2 regions of the Pseudoalteromonas sp. PAST1 genome follow, and region 2 is predicted to be linked to the other one. Evidence: riboswitches for the same ligand, from Rfam matches in the RefSeq annotation. Region 2 holds a riboswitch; the other holds the start of a gene.
The links. Region 2 has a riboswitch for lysine ahead of lysC (lysine-sensitive aspartokinase 3). Riboswitches for the same ligand answer to the same signal wherever they lie in the genome.
Positions count from the first base shown of each region.

Region 1: linked by a shared signal. The riboswitch ahead of dapA (4-hydroxy-tetrahydrodipicolinate synthase) and the one ahead of lysC (lysine-sensitive aspartokinase 3) in region 2 are both predicted to bind lysine.

Region 1 covers NZ_JAKGBH010000001.1:174,613-184,435, forward strand. The annotation lists gene L1272_RS00780 (phospholipase A) at 1-490, opposite strand, end outside; gene L1272_RS00785 (succinylglutamate desuccinylase/aspartoacylase family protein) at 677-1,795, opposite strand; gene L1272_RS00790 (PLP-dependent decarboxylase) at 1,801-3,006, opposite strand; gene L1272_RS00795 (2,3,4,5-tetrahydropyridine-2,6-dicarboxylate N-succinyltransferase) at 3,006-3,746, opposite strand; gene dapA (4-hydroxy-tetrahydrodipicolinate synthase) at 3,761-4,645, opposite strand; lysine riboswitch at 4,783-4,979, opposite strand; gene L1272_RS00805 (DNA-3-methyladenine glycosylase I) at 5,163-5,858, shown strand; gene L1272_RS00810 (protein adenylyltransferase SelO) at 5,867-7,279, shown strand; gene L1272_RS00815 (OmpA family protein) at 7,609-8,670, shown strand; gene L1272_RS00820 (OmpA family protein) at 9,120-9,823, shown strand, end outside.
Region 2 covers NZ_JAKGBH010000011.1:41,264-51,086, reverse strand. The annotation lists gene sbcB (exodeoxyribonuclease I) at 1-787, shown strand, start outside; gene L1272_RS07450 (NAD(P)-dependent oxidoreductase) at 827-1,708, opposite strand; gene L1272_RS07445 (glutathione peroxidase) at 1,823-2,338, shown strand; gene L1272_RS07440 (2-hydroxyacid dehydrogenase) at 2,304-3,287, shown strand; gene L1272_RS07435 (hypothetical protein) at 3,326-3,787, opposite strand; gene L1272_RS07430 (SMI1/KNR4 family protein) at 3,847-4,446, opposite strand; gene L1272_RS07425 (sodium-dependent transporter) at 4,514-5,839, opposite strand; gene L1272_RS07420 (4'-phosphopantetheinyl transferase family protein) at 5,987-6,724, shown strand; gene lysC (lysine-sensitive aspartokinase 3) at 6,701-8,080, opposite strand; lysine riboswitch at 8,162-8,334, opposite strand; gene nhaD (sodium:proton antiporter NhaD) at 8,423-9,673, opposite strand; gene L1272_RS07405 (hypothetical protein) at 9,822-9,823, shown strand, end outside.

The DNA of each region.
Region 1 (9,823 bases), on a different contig from region 2:
ATTGCCAAAACGATTGCATGGTAAATGCAAAAAATACGCCCTGATCTTTATCAGAGAAGTCTTCGAAGATTGGCACTTTAATTGATAGTTGATATTTTACTTCCAGGTTATCAAGTGGCTCGCCATCAGTTTGCTCAGCAAGGTCTTTTAGGCCATCAAAAGGGCGCTCATTCGGATTAGATACGTAAGAAAGCGGTAAAATATAGTTACGCTTATGTGGGGTGATCACATTACGGTTTTTCTTGCTCACTTCTTCACGCGCTTTACGTTTGTCTAAAGCGGTGAGCTTTTTGCTTTCATCTAAATCAGAGCACTTTTTACGAAGTTCTTCGAGTGTTTGCTTGCCGTCACCGCCAATAGCTTCGTTCAAAATACACTGCTTTACGAGTTCTAGAGCATCATCTTGTTCGTTAGTTTGTGGTTGTTCAGTTTGAGCAAATACAGGTACAGAAAATAAGCCAGCGGCTGCCAGCCAAATGCGCCATCCCATTGCAGTTCCCTTTCAGTAGACTTGTAAGTAGGTATAATTATAACGATTTTTACATAAGTAACCGTGAACTTGTACTGAATTGTTGAAATTTTAGGTAAATAGAGAGCCCCAAGCTAAGCTTGGAGCCCTGCTGTAACGGCCTAAGAGCATAAGCCGTTGACTCTCACGCAATGAGAAGGGATGAGCTTATAGCTCAAATACGTTGGTAAAAAACTTATAAAGTTCGGTACCTTGATTCACGCTTGCTGAAGCAAAATGCAAAATAGCAATGGCGTCTTTATCAAAACTTAATGTTTGTAGCGGCTGCTCAGAAAGGTAGCGCTCCATTCTTAAAATATGGGCGATAGGCTCACCAGCTTTAATATGGCCGCCCAGTGGGGCAAGGTATTCAACCATGCCACCCATAGGGGCATAGTAAGCTACATAATCTTCAAGCATGCAGGCATAGCGTGTCATCGCTTTTGGATGATACGCAGCATCAACTAATACCTCTTTTTGATTGAGGTAACTTAAAATGCTATTTGCATCTTCAAGTGCCGCACTTAAATCGATTTTTTCTTGGCTACCAAGTTCAACAGTGAATGCTTCGACTTGAACAGCAAATTCACGGCCTTGTTTGGCAAGCTCTTCAGATAGTGACCACCATGGGCAGAAACTCGCTTCATCCATCGCGCCATCAAAATCACTTGGGATCAGTAACACATGCTCGATGTTGAAGTAGCTTGCGCTGTCTTTGGCGTATTCAGGGCAATATAAGTGCTTACTTGAGATAGGCCCAGTGTGAAGGTCTAAAACAATATCTGCCTGATGGGCAAGCTTTTGCAAGTTAAGGGCAATACGCTTACCCGTTGTTAGGCTGTAATCAGGGCCCGTTAATTGACTATCGATGTCAGCAACGAGTGCCTGTTTAAACGCCGCTTTAAGGGTCGCATCATCACAGTCTTTGTGCTGTTCAGCAATCTGTGACGGTAACGCTTTATTAAAGCGGTACATGCGGTTCCAGTTGGTGCCCGTAATTGGATCGAAGCGACCTAAAGTAAACTCACCTGATTTTTGATTGCAACCAATAGGGTTGGCATAAGGCACTAGGGTAATATCGCCACGCAGCTTGAGTGATTTTAGCTGCTCAAGCAATTGATAAATTACTGCATTACCTTGTACTTCAGCGCCGTGCATATTGGCTTGTATATACACGTTTGGGCCTGTGCCATCCCCTTTTAAGCGATACACTGGGATTGTCAGAGGTAGGCCGTTGGCAATCTCGCCAACCACAATATTCTCTTGGCTGATTAATTCTTTACTCATGGCGATTACCTTAAATAATAACTGGCATCTTCAGCGCTACGAATGCACTCAATATTGCCTTGTTCAAGGATGTATTCAGCCGCTAATTCGTGGCATAAAAAGTACGGCATACTTTCGGTAAAGCCATACGCGCCACATTGGCTGAATACCAACCAGTCTTGCTCATTTAAATCGCTCGCTAATTGGTGTTCACCTAAGCAATCAAGGGCGGTGCAAAGTGGGCCGTATAAAGTCATTGCCGCAGGCTCAGCCGTCGATTCGCGAAGTAAGGCCGCAGGGAAATCTTGGCTTGTCACAGCTGGGCGAAGTAAATGGTTAATACCGCCTGATAAAATCACCTGCTGTTGATTGTAATTTACTTTACGCTCAACAACTGGCGTTGCGTAATGGCCGCATTCGCCCACCGCATAGCGGCCAAGTTCCATCCAAAGCTCTTTGACACCGGCATCTGCTTTAATGCTAGCCAAAGTCTCAATAAGTGCAGACCAATCGAGTCGGTTAGCATTTTGAGTATAAGGAATGCCTAAGCCACCCCCTAAGTCGAGAATATTAAGGTTAATGTTTAATGAGCGTGCTAGCTGTTGCAGTGGCGCAATCATCGCGCGCCATAGCTCGGCGAGCTTGTCAGTGCTCAGCATATTGCCCCATTGGAAAATATGCAGACCATCAAAGCTAAGAGCTGGGTAATCACTTGCAGTGAGTGCTTGCCACTCATCGCAGCCCAAACCAAAAGGAGTAAGGTTATCGCCGCCAAGTGGATTCTTTTCGCTGTCTGGCCAACGAAGTTGAACACGCAATAGAACTTGCAGCTGACAATTTGCTTTTGTTGCTTGTTCGTTTAACCAGCGCACTTGGTTAATGCTCTCGGCGACAAAAGTACGTACGCCGCGAGCAATAAAATGTGAAATTTGTTTAGGGCTCTTTGCAGGCCCAGTGTTGAGCACGCGCTCGCTATCGATGCCTTGGGCAAGTACTTGCTCAAGTTCACCTTTACTTGCAACATCAAAGTTAAATCCTGCGCTGTCTAAACATTGAATAATGCGAGACAACGGGTTGGCCTTAACGGCATACCAAAGTTTCACATCGGTTTGCGCAGTCAGTTGATTTAAATGTGCAGTTAATTTATCTAAATCATAGATAAAAAATGGCGTATCAAGATGCGTTGAAACTTGCTCAACCGCTTGCTTGATGGGCGTGCTCAAAAAGCTCATTAACGTAAAACCTCTTCTAACAGTAATGATGCATCGCTTTGTTCATCACGGTATTTCACGATCAATGCACACGACATGCTAAGACCTTGTTCACGAGCCCATGCATTTGAAGCTGGGCGAGAGCCTGGGATCACAATCGCGTTTTCTGGGATGGCTTCACCTTTGTCTAGCTGGCGTTCGTTAACGCAATCGTAGACAGGAATAGTTGCAGATAAGCGTACACCTGGCGCAAGTACAGCACCTTTTTTCACAACCACACCTTCAACAATAACGCAGCCTGCACCGATGAATGCGTCATCTTCAATAACCACAGGGCTGGCACCAATTGGCTCAAGCACACCACCTAATTGTACTGCTGCACTTAGATGAACATTTTTACCCACTTGTGCGCATGAACCCACTAATGCGTGGCTGTCGACCATCGTGCCTTCGTCGATGAACGCGCCAATATTTACATATGCTGGTGGCATGATAATGGTGCCTTTAGCAACGTGTGCGCCACGACGAACACTGCTACCACCTGGTACCATACGCACGCCAGCATCGGCTGCAAAGCCTTGTGGAGCTAAGTTGTGCTTATCAACAAAACCACCCGGGAACTCAGTGTTTGTGCCATTTTTAAAGGCTTCTAAAATGCCTTGTTTAACTTCAACATTGGCGTGCCAGTTGCCGTTCTCGTCTTGTGTTGCCGCGCGAACTGCGCCTGATTCTAAGTTGTTTAATAATTCTAACCAGCTCATGATAAAACCTGTTTTTAGTTCCAAGATAAAATTGTGTTGTTTGCGTGGGTGATGCTGTCTGTTTGCTCAAGCTCTAAATGCGTAAGCGGCGGACGTAAATGCGGGGTATTTATTTTACCTTGCAGGTGCATCAGTACTTTTACGGGGATTGGATTTGCCACAGCGAATAAACTTTGAATCGCTTGCGACCAATCGGTGAATAGATTTGGGTATTGACCACTTAAACTGCGTTTAACAAACTCATGGGTTTGACTCGGCCAAGCATTCGCGGCAACCGAAACTAAACCTTTTGCTCCTGCTTGAGCAAAATACGGCATAAGAGCATCATCGCCACTAAATATGGCCAGTGTTGGCGATGCCGTTCTAAAGCCTTCAAATTTGCTAATGTCGCCACTGGCTTCTTTTAAAGCCCAAAGATTTTTGTGGTCAGCAAGGTTTTTGATCACCTGCGGTGAAATCTCAACTGCACTGCGTCCAGGTACGTTATACAGCATACATGGGTGATTACTTGCATCAAGAAGGCTTTCAAACCAATGTGTTTGGCCAACTACCCCAGGTTTTGCATACAGAGGTGAGCCCAATAGATAGCCATGAATAGGTAGTTGGTTGCAGTATTCAACCCAAGCAACTTGTTGCTTGAGGTTCATGCCGCCCACAGCAACCATGAGTGGTACACTCGGTGCTAATTGGCAAACATGCTCAACGATGGCTTGTTGCTCTTTGAGTGAAAGCGCCAGTCCTTCACCGGTACTGCCAAGTAATAAAATGCCGTTATTTGCATCTTGCTGCTCAGCGACCAGTTGTTCAAGGGCCGTGTAATCGACCTCGCCAGATTCAGAAAATGGCGTGACAAGCGCTGTCCATAATGGATAGTCGTTTAAATCAAAATTGTTGATCATCTCTCACGAACTTATAAGGTATTCGAAGAGTTTATGCGGGAACATTTGAATGGAGCCGCATGTCGTCGTTCGAACAAGGTATAATTCGAAGAGCGAATGGGCTTAAAATAATAAAGACGCGACGGCCTTATTATACTAAGACCAGAAGCTCTCCACCAAACTAATCAATAGCACTTTGCTATTGTTGGTGACAGTCGCTGGGATTCAGCCCAGTCGCCCGAAATAAGCACCTCACAAACGGTGTTACTTCTCGGCGTTAATTCCCCTCACGTATGATCAACAGAGTCTGTGCTCTTCCCATACGCTACCTGAATAACGCACCTCTTCCAGCCCTTTATGCTCGCTTTAAAGGTTAAAGCCAACATACTTAAATAGGGTATTTGCAGCGATTAAAGCATTTTAGCCGTCTAGGTGTCAAGGCGAGGAATTTGTTTTTTAGTGACCGAATTTGCAACATGGTTACGTATAACCGTGTTTTTACGTACACTTAGCGCTAACCAAATCAATTGGAAAAATGATGGAAAAATTTAACGATATTTATCAACGAGCCGTATCTCGAAAGGGCAGTGAAGAAATGCTGCAAGCACTGTTATCAAACCCGCTCGACGATGCTGATATTGCTAAAATGCATGACGATTTATGGTTAGAAGAGTTCACGCGTAAAGTCTTTCAAAGCGGTTTTTATTGGTCTGTTATCAATAATAAATGGGCTGGTTTTCGTGATGTGTTTTGGGATTTCAGTGTAGAAAAATTGTTGATGATGCCGCCAGATATGCTCGAGCAAAAAGCCAGTGATGAGCGAATTGTTCGTAATTTTAAAAAAGTACAAACGATCCCAGAAAATGCGTACATGATCCACGAAGTTGCTGAGAAGCATGGCAGCTTTAGCCAATTTATTGCAGATTGGCCTACTGACAATATTATTGGTTTGTGGGCTTATCTTAAAAAGCATGGTGCGCGTTTAGGGGGAAATACTGGCCCATACGCTTTACGAGCGCTTGGTAAAGATACTTTTTTACTTTCTCGGGATGTAGAAGCCTATTTGCGTGCCCATGAGTTGATAGATGGCGGCTTACAAACTAAAAAGTCACTGCAAGCAGCGCAAGATTTTTTCAACGAATTACAACAGCAAAGCGGTTACAGCCTGCAGGCACTAAGCCAACTAGTGGCCTATGGTGTAGGCGATAATCGTGTGGGTGTCGCAACACGTTAAGGACAGTTATGAAACTGCAAACTCGATACACAGATATTAGTGAACTACTTGCTATCAAGGATATGCCGAGCGCCGTTGCCGAGCCGCAATTACTGCTATTTAATGACAAGCTAGCTGATAATTTCGCAATTAAACACGACAGCGAATTTTTAGCTAAATTGCTATCTGGTTCAACGATAGATAACGACGTTGCACCGGTTGCTCTTGGTTACTCAGGTCATCAATTTGGTCATTTTTCACCGCGTCTTGGTGATGGTAGAGCGCATTTACTTGGGGCTATTGCAGATAAAGATGGCACATTGTGGGACTTGCAGCTAAAAGGCGCTGGAGCAACAGTGTTCTCGCGCGGTGGTGATGGTCGCTGTGCCATTGGTCCAGCTGTTCGAGAGTACATTATGAGTGAGGCACTTCATGCGCTTGGCATCGCAACTACGCGCTGTTTAGCTGTGGTTACAACTGGCGAAACGGTATATCGTCAGCCACCACGCCCGGGGGCAGTTGTTACTCGCCTAGCTAAAAGTCACATCCGTGTTGGTTCATTTCAATACTTAGCTACACAAGGTGATATAGAAGGGCTAGAGAAGCTCGTTGATTACGCAATTAATTGTCATTTTCCTGACATTAACAGTACGGGTGAGCAGCGTTATATTGAGTTTTTAACTGCTGTACTCGATAAGCAAATAGAGCTGGTTATCAGTTGGATGCGAATTGGCTTTATACACGGTGTGATGAACACAGATAATACCTTGATTAGTGGTGAAACCATTGACTATGGCCCTTGTGCGATGATGAATCAGTTTGACCTAGACACGGTATTTAGTTCGATTGACCATCAAGGGCGTTATGCATTTGGAAATCAACCGAATATTGCTAATTGGAATATTGCACGCTTGGCTGAAAGCTTAATTCCGTTATTTGCTGATCAAGAGAGTGCCGTCGAACAACTCTCACCGGTTGTAAATGGCTTTGCAGCTAAATTTAATGATGCATTTAATACTATGTGGCAGCAGAAATTAGGATTAGCAGGTCAGCACGAAGGCGATCATGCTTTAGTTTCAGAGTTGCTAGGTTTAATGAAGCAACATCAGCTCGATTATACTAATACTTTCAATGCTCTGACTGAATCTTTACTTGCGGATTTTGCAATTCCAACTAGTTTAAAAGAGTGGCATAAAAAGTGGAACGTGAGGACTTCGTCTAAAAGTTATGAAACTATGCGCGCTGTTAATCCTGCAGTCATTCCACGTAATCATACTATTGAAATGATCCTAGCGGAATACGAAGCATCGGGAGAAAGTTCATTAAAAGACGCCTTTTTAGAAGCATTTAACGATCCATATGTTTACGATGAGCGTCAATTTGAATGGCTTCAGGCCCCAAAAGATTATGATAAAAATTATCAAACTTTTTGTGGGACCTAGTCATTTAAATTAACTAGGAAAATTCCTATTTATTGAATTTAACTGTATGCTGATTGAGCGCTCTAATAGGCGGTGGTATTATAGGTTTTAGGCTAATCTATTGCTTTAAAAGATGATCTCATACGGTATTCGAAGCTGGTTTGGTCATACATTTAATCGCTTATCTACGAAATTAGGCTAGGCTATTATTAGTACCTTAATAGTTATGGATTAATTAATAAGTTGAATGTCAATGCAAAGTAACTAATCGTTTTTTGTATTGTTAAAGTTTTGATTACTCAAAAAATACGAGCTCTTACGAGCTTTATTATGAAAATGGGAAGGAAACAATGAAACTGAAATCACTGACTATAGCTTTGGCACTTGCTGCAACTAGTGCTTCAACATTTGCTGCTGAGAAACAAGGTTTTTATATCGGCGCATTTGGCGATTACTATGATAATTCATGGGAAAATGTTCGCGATTACGCACCAGGCGGCCTTGATGTTGATGATTCAACAGGCTGGGGTTTAGAGCTGGGTTATCGCTTTAGCGATTACTGGAGTGCTCGCTTAGAATATGCTGATATGGATTTTGACTGGACCGCTGAACTAAACGATGGCACATCGATGAGCGGTTCTGAAAGTGGTAAGCGTTACGGTATTGATGGTTTATATCACTTCGGTGGTGGCCCATTTTACGGTATTTTTGGTTTGAAAAACCTTGATGCTGTTGATGAGGATTTAATGTTTGCAAACGTTGGTGCTGGCTACCAACACTACTTCACAGATAACTTTGCTTTCAATGCCGAAACTTCTTTGTACCAAGGCCTTGATCGTGGTTACACCGATGTGGGTGCTAAGTTAGGTTTAAGCTATATCTTTGGTAATCAAAGCAGCTCTGCGGCTCCTGTTGAGCCAGCTCCTGTAGTAAGTGGACCTACAGATAGCGATAACGATGGCGTAATGGACGCTGATGACCAATGCGCAAATACACCAATGACTGATGCGGTAGATAGCAAGGGCTGTACTCTTTATGAAGAAAAAGAGGCAACAATCACTTTACTAGTTACTTTCCCGCATGATGTTGCAGAAGTACCAAATAAATACTTCAGCGATATTGCTGATGTTGCAGCATTTATGAAAGAAAACGAAGGCACATCAGTTGTTCTTGAAGGTCATGCATCAGCAGTTGGTGATGCGGATTACAACATGAAGCTTTCTGAAAAACGTGCTAAAGATGTAGCTGAAGAGTTAGTTAAAGACGGTATCTCATCAGATAGAATCTCTACGGTTGGTTATGGTGAAGAACGCCTGAAGAACAAAGCATATACGCTTGAAGCGCATGCAGAAAATCGTCGTGTTGAAGCACAAATTAGTACGGTTGAACGTGTAAAGGTTATGCGTAAGTAATAGATTACTATTAGCTTATTGTAATTTATTAATAATCTTGAGATTAAAGCTGAACTATTTTTATGGTTCAGCTTTTTTTATACCTTAAAAACGCATTTACTTTTTTAATAAACGCGATACTCTTAAAGGTATACGGCATGGTATAAAAATAAGGTACACTTATATTGATTTGAATCATCGCAGCAAATGGGTGATTATTGTACTATGTTCTTATTGTTATCTCGTGTAATTATCACTAGGTAAATTAGAGTTTTTTTGAGCACTGTTAATTTGGTATGGCATTCTATGGCATTTCGACGGTGCTAAACGTCACTTTTTTAGGTGGTGTTTTGAAATTAACAAATTTATTGTAGTTTTAGTTTATTAAGTTTGGATTAATTACTCATCATCTATCTTGACAGAGTTTAGGCTACACAGCCTTTAGTTACTTAAATGGAAGGGAAGGAAACATGAAACTAAAATCACTAACTATAGCTTTAGCGCTTGCTGCAACAAGTGCTTCTAGCTTCGCTGCTGAAAAGCAAGGTTTTTATATTGGTGCGTTTGGCGATTACTATGATAATTCATGGGAAAATGTTCGTGACTACGCACCAGGCGGTCTTGATGTTGATGATTCAACAGGCTGGGGTCTAGAGTTAGGTTACCGCTTCAGTGATTACTGGAGTGCGCGTCTAGAATACGCTGATATGGATTTTGACTGGAAAGCTGAATTAAACGACGGTACGTCGATGAGTGGTTCAGAAAGTGGTAAGCGTTACGGTATTGATGGTCTTTACCACTTTGGTGGTGGTCCTTTCTACGGTATTTTTGGTTTAAAAAATCTTGATGCGGTTGATGAAGATTTAATGTTTGCTAATGTGGGTGCAGGTTATCAACACTACTTTACAGAGCATTTCGCATTTAATGCAGAAACGTCTTTATACCAAGGTCTAGATCGTGGTTATACAGATGTGGGTGCTAAATTAGGTCTTAGCTACATCTTCGGTGCTCAAAGCGCGCCAGCTGAGCCTGTAGAGCCTGCTCCTACGGTTGTTCCTGTTGCTGTAGAACCAGTAGATAGCGATGGCGATAATATCCCTGATGCAGACGATCAATGTGCAAATACACCAATGACTGACGCTGTGGATGGCACTGGTTGTACGCTATATGAAGA
Region 2 (9,823 bases):
AGTTGATGTATTTAATATGACACCATTGGTGCACACCTCGTCACGAATTCCGGCAAGCCAAGGCTGCACCAGCTGGATTGCACCAATGAGCTTTCACCCAGTCAATAAAAACGCCATTATTTGCTTTAATTTAACTGAAGATCCGCAAGTGCTATTAGATTTATCTATTGAAGAGCTACGCACGCGCCTTTATACAAAACACAGCGACCTTGGCGAAGACGAAGCACCGGTAGGCTTAAAACTCGTGCATTTAAATAAATGCCCTATTCTTGCACCAGCAAAAACCTTGTTGCCAGAGAACGCAGCCCGATTAGGTATTGATCGCGATAAATGCTTACAAAATCTCGCTATTTTAAAAGCCAACACAGAACTTCGCGACAAAGTGACCGAAGTGTTTAACGAGCAACGTGATTACGGCGAAACCACCAACCCTGACTATCAACTTTATGATGGTTTTACCAGCCATGCAGATAAAGCTAAATTTGCCATTATTCGAGATGCAAGCCCTGAGCAATTAGCCACAATGCAGCTAGATTTTGATGATAAAAAGTTTGCTACCTTGTTATTTAGATATCGCGCTCGAAATTGGCCACACACACTAAGCCAAGATGAACTGGCAAAATGGCGCCAGTATTGCCAAAACAAGCTAATGCACGGTGAAGATAGCCCGTCGATCAGTGGCCAAGATTTCATGATCACTCTTGAGAATCTGGCTCATGAAAATGATGATAACGAGAAAAATCTGCATATATTAAAAGCGTTGTACAATTACGCACAAAGCATGTAATAAAAAACGCGACAATCATTGTCGCGTTTTTTATGGATATTACTTTTTATGTAACGCTTCGATACGCGCTAATAAACTAGATGTGTCGTACCGACCGCCACCTAAGGCTTGTACATCGGCATAATATTGATCAACTGTTGCCGTCATCGGCAAAGTTGCGCCGTTGGCCTTTGCCTCATCCAAAGCGATGCCTAAATCTTTACGCATCCAATCAACAGCAAAACCAAATTCGTATTCGCCAGCCCACATTGTTTTGTAGCGGTTTTCCATCTGCCATGAGCCTGCAGCGCCTTTAGAGATGGTTTCAATTACTTTTTCACCATCAAGGCCAGCTTGTTTTGCAAAGTGTAACCCCTCAGCCAAGCCTTGTACCACACCCGCAATACAAATTTGATTTACCATTTTACACAGTTGACCAGAGCCTACTTCACCTAATAATTGGCTAAAACGGCTAAAAGCAGCCATAACAGGTTGAACAACATTAAAATCAGCTTCGTCGCCACCAACCATCACGGTTAATACACCATTTTCTGCCCCAGCTTGACCGCCAGAAACCGGCGCATCTAAAAATGCAATGCCTTGTAGTTTCGCTTGAGCAGCCACTTCACGTGCCACTTCAGCTGACGTTGTAGTGTGGTCAACTAAATAGCTGGCCTCATGCATGCTTGCCAGCACACCCTGTTCGCCATAAACAACTGAACGTAAATCATCATCATTACCTACGCACATGAAAACGATATCAGCCCCTTTTGCTGCTTCACTTGGTGTTTCAGCGTATTCACCTTGATACTCAGAAACCCACTTTTGCGCTTTAGCCGTTGTGCGGTTGTAAACTGTCACGTTGTGACCTGCGTTGGCAAGGTGACCCGCCATTGGGTAACCCATTACACCTAATCCGATGAAGGCGACTTTCATTGACATAAAACTGACCTATTTGAGTGATAAATTAGTAACAATTTCATTATCTCAACCGAATAACTAAAAAGCGAATGAAAAAAAGTTCATTTAAACCGTTAAAAAACACACAGGTAAAACATGGATAGTATATATCGTTTCAATGCCCAGCTTGCATCTGGTGAAAACTTCAGCCTTGAATCGCTACAAGGAAAAACAGCACTTATTGTCAATATTGCCAGCAAATGTAATTTTTCAGTGCAAATGGCAAGCCTTGAAAAACTCTATCAAGAATATAAACAGCAAGGATTTACCGTACTCGGTTTTGCCTGTAATCAATTTGGCCACAATGAACCTCTAGATGGCAATGAACTTAAAGCCTTTTATCAGCAACACTTTGATGTCAGCTTTCCCATTTTTAACAAGGTGTTAGTCAACGGCCCAGACGCCCACCCGTTATTTAATTATTTAAAGTGCCATACTCGAGGAATTGCGCAAAACCGCGCAATTAAATGGAATTTCACCAAATTTCTTATAAACTCAGAGGGTCAACTCGTTGCGCGATATGCCCCGCGCACCAAGCCCGAAACCCTCAAAATGGTGATAGAGAGTAATTTAAATGATGAAACTGGCCTTATTCAGTGCGCAAAAGTATGAGCAACCGTTTTTTGAAAGGAATCTAACTGAATACACTGAGTCTGTTTCGCTCAGTTATTTTGAACAATCCTTGAACAGCAATACCACGCCCCTCTGCCAAGGTTTTGATGCTGTATGCGTGTTTGTAAACGATACGGTCGACAAACACGTCATTGCAGATATGGCGGCTGCCGGTATAAAGGCTATCTTATTACGTTGTGCTGGCTTTAATAATGTTGACCTTGATGCTGCCAAAGAACATAACATCAAGGTTTGCCGCGTGCCTGCATATAGCCCAGAAGCAGTAGCAGAGCATTGTATTGCCCTTATGCTAACGCTCAACCGAAAAACCCATAAAGCCTTTAACCGCGTGCGTGAAGGTAACTTTGATTTAAACGGTTTACTTGGTTTTAATCTGTTTAAAAAAACGATTGGGATTATCGGCTGTGGCAAAATCGGTTTAGCGCTGGTTAATATCTTAAATGGCTTTGGTGCTAAGGTACTCGTTTGCGACCCAATGGCTGGTGAAGGCCCTTATACCCTGTGCGATTTAGACACATTGCTCACCCAAAGTGATGTCATCTCATTGCACTGCCCGCTCAACGAGCACACCCATCATTTAATTGATGCTAGCGCATTTGAGAAAATGAAAGACGGTGTCATGCTGATTAACACCTCTCGTGGTGCACTTCTTGATAGCCAAGCATGTATTCAAGCGCTTAAGTCTAAAAAGCTTGGACACCTAGGCCTAGATGTGTACGAACAAGAGTCAGAGTTATTCTTCAAGGATCACCGTGAAGAAATCATGCAAGACGATATTTTTTCACGCCTTATTAGTTTTCCAAATGTGTTAGTGACAGGCCACCAAGGCTTCTTCACCCAAGAAGCACTGAGCGAAATAGCCTGCACCACATTACAAAGTGCCAATGAAATAAGCCAAGGCTTAGCATTAACTAACGAAGTTATTTAAGAAATGGCCTTGATACTTCTCATCAGGCGTTAAGCTCATCAATGCTCGTTTAACCTTTCATTGTTATCGAGCATTTTTACTGGTAATTGGTGATCAACCAAAAAGTCGTAAAATCGTAAATCTTCAATTAGATCGGAAGATGCTAGCTCGAAATCTTGGTAAGTTAGGTTTTTATAACTAAACCTCACTGTATGTTCGAACCTTTTAGTTTGTGAGTAAAGAATTTCAGTTACTTCGGAAATATCTATTTTAACACCTAATAATAGTAACTTTTCACCGTCTATTGACACCTCAACTGAATTTTTTGGCTCTATCATCCAATAATCTACAATGATAGAAATGATGCAACATACAACTATAAAGCCGAGCTGCATAAAAAATGGTTTTTCTGCAAATTCAGTTAAATAATAAGCAAACATACCACCAAATAACAATCTGTATAAAAAGCTGTTGAGCAATTTAAAGCTAACCTTCTTCCTTTTTCTTCTAAACACTTGCAAAGCTAACCACCCTTTATTAACCTATTGATTTTATGACATTTTAATAAAATTATGTTTCATTACTTTTGAGATAACTCTTTGAGTGCATCTATGAAGTGTGTATGGTTGTATGAATAACTGCCATCTTCCTCTTCAACAAGCGAAGGGCTATTTAGTAATTCAGTGAGGAGCACTAAGAAATCATCAAGTGACTTTGCAAAAACACACTTATCATCTTCGTCTCGGCCAAAATTGATAATTTGACCTTTCGTTCCTGTCGGGCCTGGATCAAAGTCCACCCCTATAAAATTACCTCCTCCATCTCCAAGTAGAGGTAACCATTTAGTATTCGCATATTCAATTTTTATAGCGCTAGGTGTTAGGGATGAACAACTCTCATTTAACCCTTCTAATCCTTGGTCAATAATCTCTCGCCAAACATTTAACTCATGAATAATTTTTTCTGTACTTAATAATGAAAGGCCAAAAACGAAACCAGCCTTAGTGCGGAATTGACCATTACAATTTGCATATATTGATACAAAAGATTGAGGTAAAGTATTTCCAACCAAATCTGCAATTTTATTTAATGACTCAACATTCGACTCATTATTAATAACATCTATCAGAGCTGGAAACTTTGATTCTATTTTTTCTCTTAAAACAATCCATTCGTTCATAATATATCCTTATTTTAAATGACTTTACTTAAGATGGTCTGATTGAGTAAATGTGAGTATTAGTTTTTTATTTCAACAACGCCACGTTCACAAATACCGCCGTCATTAATAACGGACAGACAAAGCGAATGTACTGGGCAAACCAATAATGAGGGCCGCTCGATACTTGATGCAATTTATTACCACGCTGCCATAACCAACCAACAGTAATGAAATAGAACAGCCCCATTAAAGGTAATTGGTACTGTGTAAGTACCATAATGACTAAACCAAATAACCAGTCAAAGTTTAAGATAATCAGTGATGAGGCAATAAACACGATCAGCGTTACAAATAAGGTTGCTTTTTTGCGCTCTACAGTGTGATTCTCAACTAAAAATGCCACTGGAATTTCGGTCGATGAGATGGTTGATGTCACTGAGGCAATCGACATTAAAACAAAGAATAATAAGCCAACGAGTAAACCCACTTGGCCCATTGTGCTAAACAGTTCAGGTAAAATCGCAAAAATTAACTGCCCTTCACCAACCAATTTACCGCCGCTAAATACCTCTACACCGTTATGTTGGGCAACAAAAATAGCCGGAATAATCAATAAACCCGCTAAGAAGGCCACACCGGTATCAAGCAGTGCCACGGTTCCAGTTAGTTTCGGCAGGTTGGCATCTGGTTTTAAATACGAGCCGTAAACCATCATACAACCAACACCTAACGACAGCGAAAAGAACGCTTGTCCCATTGCCGCAATAATTAAGTTGGCATCAAGAATTTGACTAAAATCTGGCACTAAGTAAGCTGCAAAACCATCCATTGCACCATCTAGGGTCGCGATATAAGCAATTAACGCCACTAATAACACTAGCAATAATGGCATCAAGCGGCGTGACCAAGTTTCGATACCTGATTTAACACCTTTTAAAATAATACTCGCAGTAAGAATAAGCATCAGTGGCGTAAACACAAAATTGCGCGCCATGGAGTCACTGTGTAAAAAGTTACTTAGCTCAATGAAACCAAAGAAGCTTGCGACTGGCTCAAGCGCATAAGCGAGCATCCACCCTGCAACTATCGAATAAAAGCTCAGCATTACAACCGCACCAAAGAGGCCAATATAGCCAGCTGCAGCGCCCACTTTAGGTGCAGTGTCTTGCCATGCGTTAGATAATGCTTTTACTGGATTTGCTTGCGCTTGGTGGCCTAAATACAGCTCAGTATAAAGAGCTGGAAGCGCTAATAAGAAAATAACAATGAAGTAAACGAGTAAAAATGCACCGCCGCCATGGTTTGCCGCTTGTGTTGGAAAGCCCCAAATATTACCTAAACCTACCGCCGCGCCAGAAGCTGCTAAAACGAAACCTAATCGACTTTGAAAGCCGTCACGAACTTGTGCCATACATCTACAAATCTGTTATTATTTTTCGTCATTAAACCATAATTACAGTCAACTGCGTAAACTATTTGCGTTTGTTCATGCCTATAAAAGTGCATTTGCTGTAAAAATAAACAAAACTAAATTCAAGCCCCGTGTAAGCGTTAAACCATGAGCAGTCACTACTTTTCGAACACTCTTATCATCGAGCAACAACGCCAAACAACGGCCAAGAAAATCATGCTTATGGATGCAACATGTATTGATGTTGCAAGTTTACCCCTTGATAAATTACTCAGTGAGTTTGAATTAAGCGTACTTGAAAAACGCAAAGTGCCTAGTGCCAAGCAAGAGTACTTAGCAACTCGCCTAACGTTAAAGTATTTGTATCAACATGCTTACCCTCATGACGATTTAGCGCTCAGTGAAATATCAAGCCAGTTTGATGACAAAGACAGCAAGCTCAAATTACATACAAAACGAAGAGAACCTGTGTGGGCTTGTTTATCACATTCAAATGGTTTAATTGGCGCTGCTCTTAACCCAAAACAGCAGCTATTTGGTTTTGATATTGAACAAAGCAGTAAACCTCGCCCTTTTATCAAACTCGCAAAGCATTTTTATCATCAAGATGAAGTTGACTTAATTAGCCGTTTTGACGCTCCCGATGAACAGGCACAGTGCTTTTTTAGAATTTGGACATTAAAAGAAGCGCTTGCCAAAGCAAGTGCACAGCCGATTGCGAAACTACTTGCCCCTAATGTATTTGAAGAATTGAGCAAACATAATTTCAGCGCGAGTAGTAACTCTATTGAAGGTTTTGATATAAGTGTTGTGGCACAAAAAAGCACTGACTGGCAGTGCTCTTTTATTAACTTTAATGACTTACGCCGCGACTTGGCTTTCTAATAGTCGGCTGTGAATAGCCTGCACGACTTCATCTGACTCGCTTTGCTCAACTAAGAAGCACAGGTTATGTTTACTTGCACCGTGGCAAATTAAACGAATATTAAAATCGCTCAATACCTGCATCAAGTTCATTTCTTGCTGACGTAATTGAATTTCAGAACCAATTAGAGCCACCAGCGTTAAGTTATTTTCAACCGACACATGACAAAACTCAGAAAGCTTATCTAAACAAGCTTGATCAAGCTCAGGGCGTGATGCATTTGGCGCGTTATCTAAAGTGATTGCAACACTGATCTCGGAGGTAGTAACCAAATCAACCGAAATATTAAACTCACTTAAAATAGTGAATACACGCGCTAAGAAACCACTCGCTAGGAGCATTTCTGGGCTTTTAACCGTTAACAGAATTTGGTTTTTACGCTGTGTTACCGCACGAATACCTGGTTGCTGAGACTTTTCTTTTTCAATCCATGTACCACCTAATTGCGGCTCACGGCTTGAACCAACAAACACACTAATGTGGCTACGGCTTGCCGGTAAAATAGTAGCAGGATGCAGTACTTTTGCTCCAAACGTGGCCATTTCTGCCGCTTCATCAAAGCTTAAGCGTGCAATTGGGCTTGCTTTAGCGCATAAACGCGGATCTGTACTGAAAATACCCACAACATCGGTCCAAATATGCACGCTTTTTGCGTTAATTGCTTCAGCGAGTAATGCAGCACTGTAATCTGAACCACCACGGCCTAAGGTCGTTGTTTGATTGTGCTCATTGCTACCAATAAAACCTTGAGTTACCACAACATGGTCATCAAGTAGCGGCACTAAATGCTCTTTAGCTGCTGCAGCGGTTGCTGCAACATTTGGGGTAGCTTTAGCAAATTGGCTATCTGTTTTCAGTACCTTACGTACATCAAAACGCACCGCATCAAGACCCTGCCCGCGTAATACTTGAGTGAATAAATACGATGATAAACGCTCGCCAAAGCTCAGTAGTTCATCTTGCTCAGCTACAGACTTAGCCCCGTCTGATGCTAGCTTTTGAAAAGCCTTAAGTGTTTCATTAAAGCCATGTGCTAAATCAGCATCCAGTGACAGCTCTGCCAAGATTGCTTCTTGAATGGCGACTACGCCAGTAATGTGCTCGTCACGCTCAGCCGCACTCAAATCAGCTTTACACAATGCAACTAAATGATTGGTCACGCCAGCACTGGCACTCACAGCAACTATACGTACTTGATTATCAGCACAAACGATTTCTGCACAGCGGCTCATAGCATCAAAGTTAGCTACACTGGTGCCACCAAATTTTGCAACAACGTAATCTGATTTTGTGTTGGCGGCTAATTGGGTATTCATGTCGTCTCCTTTTGTGGAAAACTATCCACAGTAAATCAAGAAGAACTCGGCAAGGGGGTGCTTTGAAAATAAAGAGTAGTCCATGCCAGAAGCTCTCCACCTAGTTTGGTGACAGTTTTGAGGATTCAGCCCCATAAACCGAAAAATAACCGTGACGTCCGATTAATTTTCTCGGCGAGTACTTCCCTCATTAATGGTCATCGGCGTTCGTCACCTCACATTAATTACCTAAGTATCGCACCTCTTCTGAATGTTAAGTTAACACCTGGTTAAAATAACAAAGCCTGCTGTTAAAAGCAGGCTTCGAAAGTTAACGTTTAGACGTCTAGCTGTCAAGTTGTTTTATGAAATTAAACTGCCCGCTAAGTGCGAACCGTAATAACCAACGGTATAAGCAATTAATAAATAAACCGACATTTTAAGATAGCTCATAAAGGTTAGTGCTTTTACCTTACTCATGGCAATAATACCTGCCGCAGAGCCGATTATAAGCATTGAGCCACCGACCCCAGTTGCGTAAGTAAACGACAGCCATTGCTGAGGGCTCATCACAATATCAGCTTTTAAAAGTGCTGCAGTTAGAGGTACGTTATCTACCGCCGCTGATAATAGCCCCATCAGGTAGTTGGCATATTCCGGTGCCATCAACTCATATAAGTGAGTAAATTTAGCAAGCATACCGACTTCTTTTAATGCACCAACGAGTAATAATACCCCGACGAAGAACAATAAGGTGTCGTATTCAATTTCACGAATATAATCGATGATTTTTTTGTTTACGTCTTTTTTGCGCATTAAAAATTGCGCAACCAAAAACATAAGTGATAAACCAAATAAAAAGGTTAACAGCGGCGGCACACTATAAAGCACACTCAAAGTTAACGTGGCAATAATCGTCGAGAAGAAGATAACCGCAATGGTAATATCTGTTTTTTCGATGCGACGGGCAGCTTGTTTTTCAAACACAACATTACCCGACATACCCACCGACAACATTGCCGCCAGCAGTGCAACACTTGTCAGTGCAGGGGCAATTAATAATAGTAGATTAGCAATGGTGACTTTTTCGTCTAAGAAAATCATCAGGGTTGTAACATCACCGGTGATCAACGACACCCCACCCGAGTTAACACTAAATACAATTAAGGTCGCATACTTTATTAATTTTTTAGGATCTAACTTAAGTGACATCACCACCGCAAGCGAGATTAAAGTTGCCGTTATGTTGTCTGAAATAGATGAAAATAAAAATGCAAACCCACCAATCAGAAACATCAGCTTTCGTTCACTGATTTGATTTGGCATAATTTTATGAACAATATTCTGGATAAAACCTTTAGAGTTTAAATACGCTACAAAGGTCATTGCAGCCATTAAAAACAGCCACAAAGTCGCGATTTCTAATATGTTGTGATCCAGTTGATGTTGTATGGTTTCTGGGCTTAGCCCATGAATTGGAGAGATAAATAAGATAATCCAGCATAAAGTGCCAAAAAAAAGCGTCGTTTTGGCCTTGTTTACATGGATAATATCCTCTATAACGATAAGCAAAAATGCCACCGCTATCAGGGTTAGGATAAGTGGGGTTACCATGGTGTTTGAACAACCTTTATAATAATGTAAAAATTGTAAGTCGAGTGTTTCGGCGCGGATTCTAGCAGCATAGAAAGCATAAAACTATTCTCAATTACATAATTTACTACTAATCGCCAACACCAAAGTCTGAATTTACTGGAGCCTTAT